DNA from 3 places in the Chryseobacterium sp. SIMBA_038 genome. Region 2 is predicted to be linked to each of the others. Evidence: riboswitches for the same ligand, from Rfam matches in the RefSeq annotation. Region 2 holds a riboswitch; each other region holds the start of a gene.
What was found. A riboswitch is a leader RNA that binds a small molecule or an ion and turns the genes downstream of it on or off. The one in region 2 is predicted to bind S-adenosylmethionine.
Positions count from the first base shown of each region.

Region 1: it holds a riboswitch for S-adenosylmethionine, as region 2 does, so the genes downstream of both, SB689_RS09955 (TonB-dependent receptor plug domain-containing protein) here and SB689_RS06845 (SusC/RagA family TonB-linked outer membrane protein) in region 2, are expected to answer to the same signal.
Region 3: it holds a riboswitch for S-adenosylmethionine, as region 2 does, so the genes downstream of both, SB689_RS21335 (alpha/beta fold hydrolase) here and SB689_RS06845 (SusC/RagA family TonB-linked outer membrane protein) in region 2, are expected to answer to the same signal.

Region 1 covers NZ_JAWRXH010000002.1:805,896-809,181, reverse strand. Annotated here, with positions in the region: gene SB689_RS09955 (TonB-dependent receptor plug domain-containing protein) at 1-1,969, opposite strand, end outside; SAM riboswitch class I at 2,067-2,173, opposite strand; gene SB689_RS09950 (alpha-amylase family glycosyl hydrolase) at 2,325-3,286, opposite strand, start outside.
Region 2 covers NZ_JAWRXH010000002.1:139,362-142,647, forward strand. Annotated here, with positions in the region: gene SB689_RS06845 (SusC/RagA family TonB-linked outer membrane protein) at 1-1,746, opposite strand, end outside; SAM riboswitch class I at 1,830-1,926, opposite strand; gene SB689_RS06850 (type II 3-dehydroquinate dehydratase) at 2,169-2,576, shown strand; gene pckA (phosphoenolpyruvate carboxykinase (ATP)) at 2,748-3,286, opposite strand, start outside.
Region 3 covers NZ_JAWRXH010000011.1:2,400-5,685, forward strand. Annotated here, with positions in the region: gene SB689_RS21330 (MGH1-like glycoside hydrolase domain-containing protein) at 1-1,403, opposite strand, end outside; SAM riboswitch class I at 1,591-1,698, shown strand; gene SB689_RS21335 (alpha/beta fold hydrolase) at 1,764-2,702, shown strand; gene SB689_RS21340 (ACT domain-containing protein) at 2,706-3,286, shown strand, end outside.

The DNA of each region.
Region 1 (3,286 bases), 670 kb from region 2:
CAGTGATATTGCTGGTGATCACAATTCTGTCCTTTACTCCAATCCAATATCCATCTAATGTGATGAAAAGTCCTTTGGCAGGTTTTAAAGTAAATCCAAGACTTGCATTGACAGAAGTTTCCTGTTTTAATTTATCAAAACCAAGAACCTCAGCCGCTTTACTGTCAGTAGTAAAAATTCCTTTTCTTACAATCCCAATTCCTGAAGTTGAAATATCTGCATATGAGTTATTAAAATATTGCTGTTGCAAAGAAGGTGCTCTGAAACCTGTTCCCACCGCTCCACGAATTGCATAGTTTTTTATAAATTCATATCTCACTGCTAATTTTCCATTCAAAGTATTTCCGAAATCAGAATAATTTTCAAATCTTGCAGCAGCATCGATATTTAATTTTTTATCTAAATCATAAGAAACATCCGCATAAACCGCAGTAGAATGTCTTGATTTTTTTAATGCATTATCAGGCGAAAAGCCCATAAATGATTGTGATCCACCCGCGCCAATTACATCGGAATCCGGTGTGGTAGACGTCGCTACATTTCCATAAATGTCATAAGTTGCGTAGGATGCTTCATCTCCAGCCTTGATTTGATATTGCTCAAATCTAAATTCTCCTCCAAAAGCAACATTGAAATTATTTAAGTTTTTAGAAACATCAAGGTTAATGGTATTTTGAAGAAAACTGTGTGCTCCTGCATAAAAACTTGTCGGAGATTTCGCGCCTAAAGAAGCATTATTGGTATTGTTAACATTATAATTGAATGTATTGCTTCCGAAAGTATTGCTCAGATCAAAAAGCCAGTCGTTTACATTGTATTTCGTTCCGACAGCGTAAGAAAGATCGTAGACCTGAGATTTTAAATTAGCCTGAAAACCGTTTGGATAAATTGAAGAAACAATATTCGAAGTCTCACTTGGAAGCCTTCTAAAGCCAAAACCTTCGCCTTCTTTTAAACTAAATCCTCCAAAAGTGTAGAGTTTAAAATGATCATTAAAAGGATATTCTGCATTGAAAAATAACTGAGCCTGTTTTATCTGCGCGTCACCGATTTGGAAATTGAAATCGTCGCGGGTTAAACCATTTTGAGCAATTAAGACATCATCATAAGCTCTTGAAATCTGACTTCCTGTTCCGCCGTCTGTAGGATCTGCAAAAGGATAAGCAAAATAATTTCCATAACTTCCTGATGCGATCGGAGAAACATTGGGAAGAGCTATTCCGTTTACAGAAATTGCTCCGTTATTGTTGACAACATTTAAATTTGATTGATCATAAATAATCAAATCGTGATTCTGTGTTCTCGTCGTTTTCCCTCTTTGACTTAGCTGTAAAGACAAATTGATATAACTTTTATCCTTTCCTAAAGAAGTTCCGTAATTGACTGCTCCCTGATAGGTTTCGCCGTCATTTCTACCTGATAATCCGTAGTTCAAACTTGCAGAAGCGCCTATATCTTTTTTAAGAATGATATTAATGACACCTGCAATGGCATCAGAACCGTATTGTGCAGCCGCTCCATCTCTCAAAACCTCAATTCTGTCGATCGCAATCACAGGAACTGTGCTTAAGTCTGTCCCAACAGAGCCGTTCCCAACTGTATTTTGATAATTAACTAATGATGTAGTGTGCCTTCTTTTTCCATTCACCAAAACCAAAACCTGATCGGGTCCCATTCCTCTTAACGTCATCGGATCAATATGTTCTGTTCCATCAGATGCAGATTGTCTCACCGCATTGAAAGAAGGAATTACATAATTTAATAGATCCTGAACCGTTGTTTGAGGTGCAGATTTTTGTATTTTTTCAATATTGATAACATCTACCGGAACAGGTGTTTCCAGTTTCGTTCTTTTAGCATTTCGGTTTCCGACGATAATGACGTCTTCGATTTGTTTTTCTTTTTCAAGTTCCTGAGCCGATACGAAAACCGCTCCAAGCAATAGTACAGATATGCTTAGTTTCTTCATCTTTTGTTTTTTGCAAAATTAATAATAAACCCGGACGGACAAAAATCCGCCAACAAAGATTGTCAAGAAATGGAATGAATATTGAGAATATTGACTTCACTTATCTTCTCCCAATTGGGTTGGAGTTAGCACCTTTACACATTGAAAACGTGCCGGTTGCTAAGGTTTCACAGGGCCAAATCCCTCCACCTTTCTTGATAAATCTACAGCAAAGGTAGACTAATAATTTTAATTGGCAAAAATTGTGAATTTTTAAAGGTGAATGGTCAATGGTGAAATGTGAATTTTAGTGTGAATGAAAAAGAGAGGCAATTTTCATTACCTCTCTTTTGTTTAATTATACATTATGTTTATCTTATTTAATAATCATCTTTTGGATAGCAATTCCTGTTTCAGATTTTAAATGAACAAGATAAGTCCCGGCAGGATAATTTGCTTTTAATTCATAAGTTCCGGATTCATTTTTAAGCTTAATGGAATCCATTTTTTTACCACTCATGTCATAAATTATAATTTCGCCGTTTTTGGCTTTATGATAAACTAATTTCGCTAAACCGTTTTTAACAGGATTGTCTGCAATTTGAAGTGATAATTTATTTTCTGCATTTACATCGACTGTAGATAAAGTTCCTGTGTAGTTTCCGAAAATCCTAAATTCTCCCGGCTGAAGATTAATCGGAGTCGTTGTAGAAGAAACTACTGATACTGTGTTATCCAGTAAGTTTTTCCACTGTCCAGCGTACGGGAAGTAAGGCACAACATCTTTTGCAGAAGTATCATAATTAGCTATAACTACAACATTCTGAACAGTACTCGCCGTGTTATCATACACATAAATTCTGGTAATTAATCCATTCGGATCATTAGTAAGATTGTTTGATTCTACAGAATATGTTTTTGATTTAAATACCGGATACAAATTTCTAAGATTAATGATCTGAGCCCAAGTATCATAAACTGCCTTTCTGTTCGCATTAGTGTCATATCCTAAAGAAAAAGCAATTGGCTTCTCATCTGTTCGGCAACCATTGTTGATAGATCCGTCTCCACATCTGTTGATGCTGAATTCATAACCCAATTCACCAAACTGCCAGATCATTTTCGGGCCGGGAATCGTGAAGAATGTTGCTCCGAAAGTTTTCATTCTATTTAAAGCTGTGTTTAGACTTTTAACATCGTAAGCTCCGTTTACAGCTCCGTAAGAAATATTTTTAAACATTAATCTTTCTTCATCATGGCTTTCTCCATACCCAACTGCGTGCATATTGGTAAAACCGTGAAGCGTGTGATTCATTCTGTCAAAGTTGCTGTTTTCTT
Region 2 (3,286 bases):
ACCTCCCACAGACCAAAACGTTCCCCATCTATTTTCAGGAGAGAATCTTGAAGACCCGTCCGATCTTACTGATCCCGAAAGGAAATATTTATTCTGATAATCATATTCTGCTTTTCCTAAGAAACTCAATAATCCTAATTTATCACTGCTTCCACTGAAACCACCTAACAACGCAGCAGCATCCGGCTCATAATAATATGGAAGTGAAAATTGACTTCTGCTTCCTGAAATCGTCTGATATTCATAATGATAAAATTCCTGACCACCCAAAATATTAATGTGGTGCTGTCCGAATTTCTTATCGTAAGTCAAAATATTACTCGTCGTGTAAGAAAGCGTTCTAGAATTGGTTTTCGTCACCGATCCTCCAATTTCTGCACCCTCTCCCAATAATGGATTGGTGTAATAATGACCGTTATAATTCACTAAATCAACAGAGAAACTTGTTCTGAATTTAAGCTCCGGCAAGAAAGTAAATTCTGCAAAACCCTTTCCTGAAAAGTTATCTTCTCTGTTTTCATTTTTATCTAAAGGCAACGTTGCGGCTGCATTTTCATTCTGCAAAGCACTTGTTGGTCTATATTTTCCGAAATCGTAAATGTAATTTCCGTTGGAATCCAACTTATAACTTCCGTCTGCATTTCTTTCATAATAAGGATAAAAAGACGGAATCACTCTCGCTGCATTGATCACATTATCCGTTCTTGAATCTGATGATGGCGGTGCTTCCTGAAGACTGTTTGTATACGCTAAATTTGCTCCAACATTCAACCATTTTTTGACTTCAGAGTTGATCTTTAATCTTGTGCTATATTTTTTAAAACCAGATTCTATCGCAATTCCTTTATCATCCAAATATCCTAAAGAGAAAAAATAATTGCTTTTTTCATTTCCTCCGCTGAAATCTAAGTCAACCTGGTTTCTTGAAGCTGTTCTTTGCAAAATATCTTTCCAATTGTCATTCCATAACGCGGTTGCACCTGTCAAAAGTTTCCCGTCTGTTCCTACAGGATTGGGATAGCTTGCTCCATAAGGATTAATTCCCAAAGCATTCACCAAATTATCAGTTGCCATTTGCGCTGCCTGCTGGGAAGAAACCTGACTTGATTTATACCCATTCCTCAGTGCTTCCCAATATAATTCGTAATATTGATCGGTTGATACCTGTTCATAATCTTTTACTGCTCTGCTAGAAAAACCCTGACTGATATTAAAATTCACTCTAGCCTCCCCTTTTTTACCAGATTTTGTCGTGATAATGATAATTCCGTTAGCTCCTCTTGAACCATACAACGAACTTGCCGTTGCATCTTTCAAAACACTGATTGATTCAATATCGTTTGGACTGATCGAGTTGATATTTCCATCAAAAGGAATTCCGTCAACGACAAACAATGGATTGCTTGAAGCACTTACCGAACCAATTCCACGAATTCTGATAGAAGCTGTAGAACCCGGCTGTCCAGAAGAGCTTACCGCCTGAAGCCCAGAAACTTGTCCTTCTAATGCTTTTGTGATGTTTGTAACCGGTCTGGTATTGATTTTTTCACTTGAAATCGTTGCTACCGAACCTGTATAACTTGTTTTTTTAGCTTTTCCGTAAGCTACTACGACAACTTCATCTATTTCTTTCTCACGAAGTGTATCTTTTTTTGTTTCCTGACCGTGTACACTGATAATTCCTAAGAAAAATACAGCAACAGGTGGAATCCAAATTTTAGAATTAATTAAATCTTTGCTAATCATAATCAATTTTATTTATCAAATATTAAAAATTTACCCTTTGCAGAAAAGACAGCAAAGGGTATCGATAAATACGATTAACCAAATGCTTATTGTTCCTTTAAAGGCTGAATGTAACACCTTGCCAAGAGCAGGTTGTTAAGATTTCATAGGGTCAGTTCCCTCCATCTTTCTTTATAAGCCGATCGAAATATGAATGCAAAGCTAAAAACAAATAGTCTACAAAACAAGTAGACTTTAAAATTTTTAATTATAATTTTATGAAAATTAAGTTAATTTAAACTTAAAAATCACTAAAATAGACACTTATACAAAATGTTAAATTTTCAAATATGAGAAATATCATTAAAAATAATGCAAAAGAGTATTTTCACCAAAAATGAAATATTTAAGCCTTAATTGAAAAAAGTTTTTAATTTTATAGAATGAAAATTTTAATCATCAATGGTCCTAATTTGAACTTGTTAGGCACAAGAGAACCAGAAATTTACGGAACAGTTTCTATGGAAGATTATTTGGAAAATTTGCAATCTGAATTTCCTTCTTATGAAATACAATATTATCAATCAAATATTGAAGGTGAGTTAATTAACAGACTTCAGGAAGATGATTTTGATGCGTTGGTGATTAATCCGGGAGCTTTTACGCATTATTCTTATGCGATTGCGGATTGTTTAAAAAATATTCAGAAGCAGAAAGTAGAAGTTCATATTAGTAATATTTACAAAAGAGAAGAATTTCGACAAAAATCTGTGACGGCAGCGAATAGTGATGCGGTTTTATCCGGTTTTGGGATGGATGGATACAGGCTTGCCATTTTGAGTTTGAAATAAATTTTATTAAGATTGAAAATAAGAGATGCTTCGACTCCGCTCAGCATGACAGTTCTAATACTAACTGTCACATTTAACAGCACATTTTTAGCGATGTCATGCTGAGCGGAGTCGAAGCATCTAAATATTATATACAGAAAAATCCTCATCGTTTGATGAGGATTTCTATTTTTAGTTTGTTGTCTGTTGTTGTAATTGAGGTCCGGAAGCGATAAGCTTTTTCCCTTCTTCTGTATTACAATACTGATCAAAATTTTTGATATATTTTGCAGCAAGATCTTTTGCTTTTTCTTCCCACTCAGTAACTTCGCTGTATGTATTTCTAGGATCTAAAATACCTTCAGAAACGTTTGGTAATTCAGTAGGAATCTCCAAATTCATAATTGGAATTCTAGTTTTTGGAGCATTCTCGATAGATCCATCAATGATCGCATCAATAATTGCTCTTGTATCTTTTAAAGAAATTCTCTTTCCGGTACCATTCCAACCTGTGTTTACCAAATAAGCTTTTGCACCATGTTCTTTCATTTTTCCGATCAATGTTTTAGAATACATTGTTGGATGTAATGTTAAGAACGCTTCACCAAATGCTGGTGAGAAAGATGGTTCAGGTTCAGTGATTCCTCTTTCAGTTCCGGCTAATTTTGAAGTATAACCGCAAAGGAAGTGATATTGAGCTTGGTTTTCATCCAAAACAGAAACCGGAGGCA
Region 3 (3,286 bases), on a different contig from region 2:
GGCGGATTTACATCACTTAAATTCCATTCATAGGCAGGAAGTTGACCGTTGGGATGCATGTACCATTCTTTGGTTAATAAAAGAAGTTGGTTTTTGGCAAATTCTGCATCAATGATGGCAAAAGGAACACAATGGAAAGCCAGATCCCAAGTTGCATACCAAGGATATTCCCACTTGTCGGGCATGGAAATGATGTCTTTGTTGTGCATGTGATTCCACTCCGTATTTCTTACATAATTGTTGAAATCTCTCGGAGCTTCAAAATTGGGATCACCTTTTAACCATTTTCCAACATTGTAATGATAAAACTGTTTGTTCCAAAGTAGGCCTGCGAAGGCTTGTCTTTGCACATTTTTTTCGTCCTCACTGCTTACATCATGCTGAATGTCGTTATAATATTCATCAGCTTCAGAAATTCTTGCATTAAAAATTTCATCAAAGTGATTAAATGGTTCATCTGTTTCATTCGGAGAAAGTCTGAAATCAAAGGTTTTTGATTCTCCCGCTCCAATCATTTCATCAATTAAAAAAGAAGCCTTTGTGCCCTGTTTTTCAGGGTTTACAGTGTTGCTTCCGTAGATAATATGATCATTAATTCCGTCTTTAAAATACGTATTTCCAGAATAAAGCGTTCCGTATAATTTAGGAGCATTCGTTTCATTTTCACAAAAAACACTGTTGGAATTATCCTTTCTCGAGTAGAATTTTTTAATAGAAATACTGTCGTGATTAATATCGATACAGTTTTCCGAAGAGGCATTCAACTGACCTTTGTAAACGTTGTAACCCCATTTCCAGTTATTTCTGAACCATACGGTCGGAGCAACCAATATCGGAGCCTCTTTCTGACTTCTGTTGGCTACCGTTACTCTTACTAAAATATCATTATGCTCAGCTTTACAATATTCAATGAAAATATCGAAGTACTCATCGTTATCAAAAATTCCGGTGTCAAAAAGCTCGTATTCGGGTTCTTTTTTGCTTCGTCTTCCGTTCTCGGCAATAATTTGGTCGTACGGAAATTCGTTAATAGGATATTTGTACACCATCTTCATATAGCTATGAGTAGGTGTGTTATCTAAGTAATAAAAGAGTTCTTTGATGTCTTCGCCATGATTTCCCTGATGATTGCTCAACCCGAAAAATCGCTCTTTTACCATTTTATCTTTTTTGTTCCAGAAAGAAAGGGCAAAACATAAAAGCTGCTTCGGATCCGAGATTCCGGCGATGCCTTCTTCTGCCCACCTGTAAGCATAACTTTCCGCTTTATCATGACTTGTAGATCCCCACGCATTACCGTCCGGACTGTAGTCTTCACGCACATTTCCCCATTGTCGGTTGCTTACATACGGTCCCCAGTTTTTCCAGTCTTTATCTTGTAGTCTTTGTTTTTCAACACTCATATTTCATCACTTTTCATTACGAAGGTAAGTTTTTTGAAAAATAATTCCAACATTTGGAATCTGAATAAAACGTAACATATCCCTGAAGCTCTTTTGTTTAAAGGCTTTTCGAGATTAAATTAAATTTTTATAAATTTTTAAAATAAAAGTTTTATCTTTGCAGCATTCGATCATTCACATATTGAAAATGTTATCAAGAAAGGTTGAGGGATAGACCCTGTGAAACCTTAGCAACCCTTTGCGCAAGCGAAGAAGGTGCTACGTTCTACCAAATATAATTTTGGACAGATAACTTACTGAAGTTCTTTCAGCCATTTCTAGTGGCATTTTCAAATTGTATTATCAAAAAGTATAATAGAATTGAAAACAGAACTAAACTATATTAATCTTTCGTATCAGACAAATTCCAAAAAGGAATACAATATCCCGTTGAGCTACCAGCTTTTCGGGAAAGACCTGTTTTCAGCACCTATCATTTTAGTTAATCATGCCTTAACCGGAAATTCAGATGTTTCTGGAGAAAAAGGATGGTGGAAAAAACTGATTGGTGAAAATCAGGTCATTGATACAAATAAATATACAGTTCTGTGCTTCAACATTCCCGGAAACGGCTATGATAATTTTTTAATTGATGAATATGAAGATTTCACGCCTTCAGATATTGGCAATATCTTTTTAAAAGGTCTTGAAAAACTTAATATAAAAAACTTGTACGCCATTATTGGAGGTTCTCTAGGAGGTGGAATCGGCTGGGAAATGTTGGTAAAAAATCAACAGATTGCCGAAATTTTTATTCCTATTGCCTGCGATTACAAAACTCATGATTGGCTTCATGCACAATGTCTGGTTCAGAAATTTTTATTAAATGGAAATGATAAACCACTGCAAAAAGCCAGAATTCATGCGATGTTGTGTTATAGAACACCACAATCTTTAAACGATAGATTTCAAAACAAATACAATCAGGAAAAACAGCTTTTAGAATCGGAAGATTGGCTTGTTTATCACGGAAATTCATTAAACGAAAGATTTAGTTTAAAATCTTATAAACTGATGAATCATTTATTAATGAACATTAATGCAGAAGAAACTCAACTGGAAAAAATCGGGGCGCGAATGCACATGATCTCCGTTGATACAGACTTATTCTTTCCTGCTTCTGAAATCCGAATGTGTTTTGAAAAGCTTAAAGAAAAAAAGGAAAATGTTTTCTATCACGAGATCAAATCAATTCATGGGCACGATGCCTTCTTAATGGAATACGAACAATTAAATAACATTATTAAAAATATTTTATAGACGATGAAAAATGCTAACGAAATAAAATTTTTAAAAAACAGATCAATCATCAAATTTGAAGGAGAAGATTTCTTAGGTGAAATCGGGATTGACGGAAGAATTTTTAAAGCGCTTACTTTAGCGAGAATCAGTGTTGGAGTAATTTCTCAACAGGCAATTGAAAACGGATTATCAATTTTGGTTCAGGAAGCTGATTCCGAAAAAGCGGTTAATTGTCTGATTGACGAATTTGAAGCAGAAAGAAAATCGGGAAAAGTTTCTCAGATTTACAGTATAAATAATGTTTCTGTAATAGGTTTTGTTGCAGAAGACTTAAATAAAGTGTTGGCAGAATTAGCTAGAAACAACGTTTTTCCATTGCTTTTAAATCAAGTAGGAAGCGAAAAACGTATCAATATTGTGGTAACTTCTTCGCAAGACGAAAAAGCAAAAAATATCATCGAATCTGAGACGTCTAAAAAACCAAAAACGGTTCATTTAGCAATTATCGGCCACGGAAATGTTGGAAAGACTTTGATAGAACAGGTTTTACAATCGTCAGAAGAAATCAGAAGACGTAAAAAAATCGATCTTAAGGTTGTAGC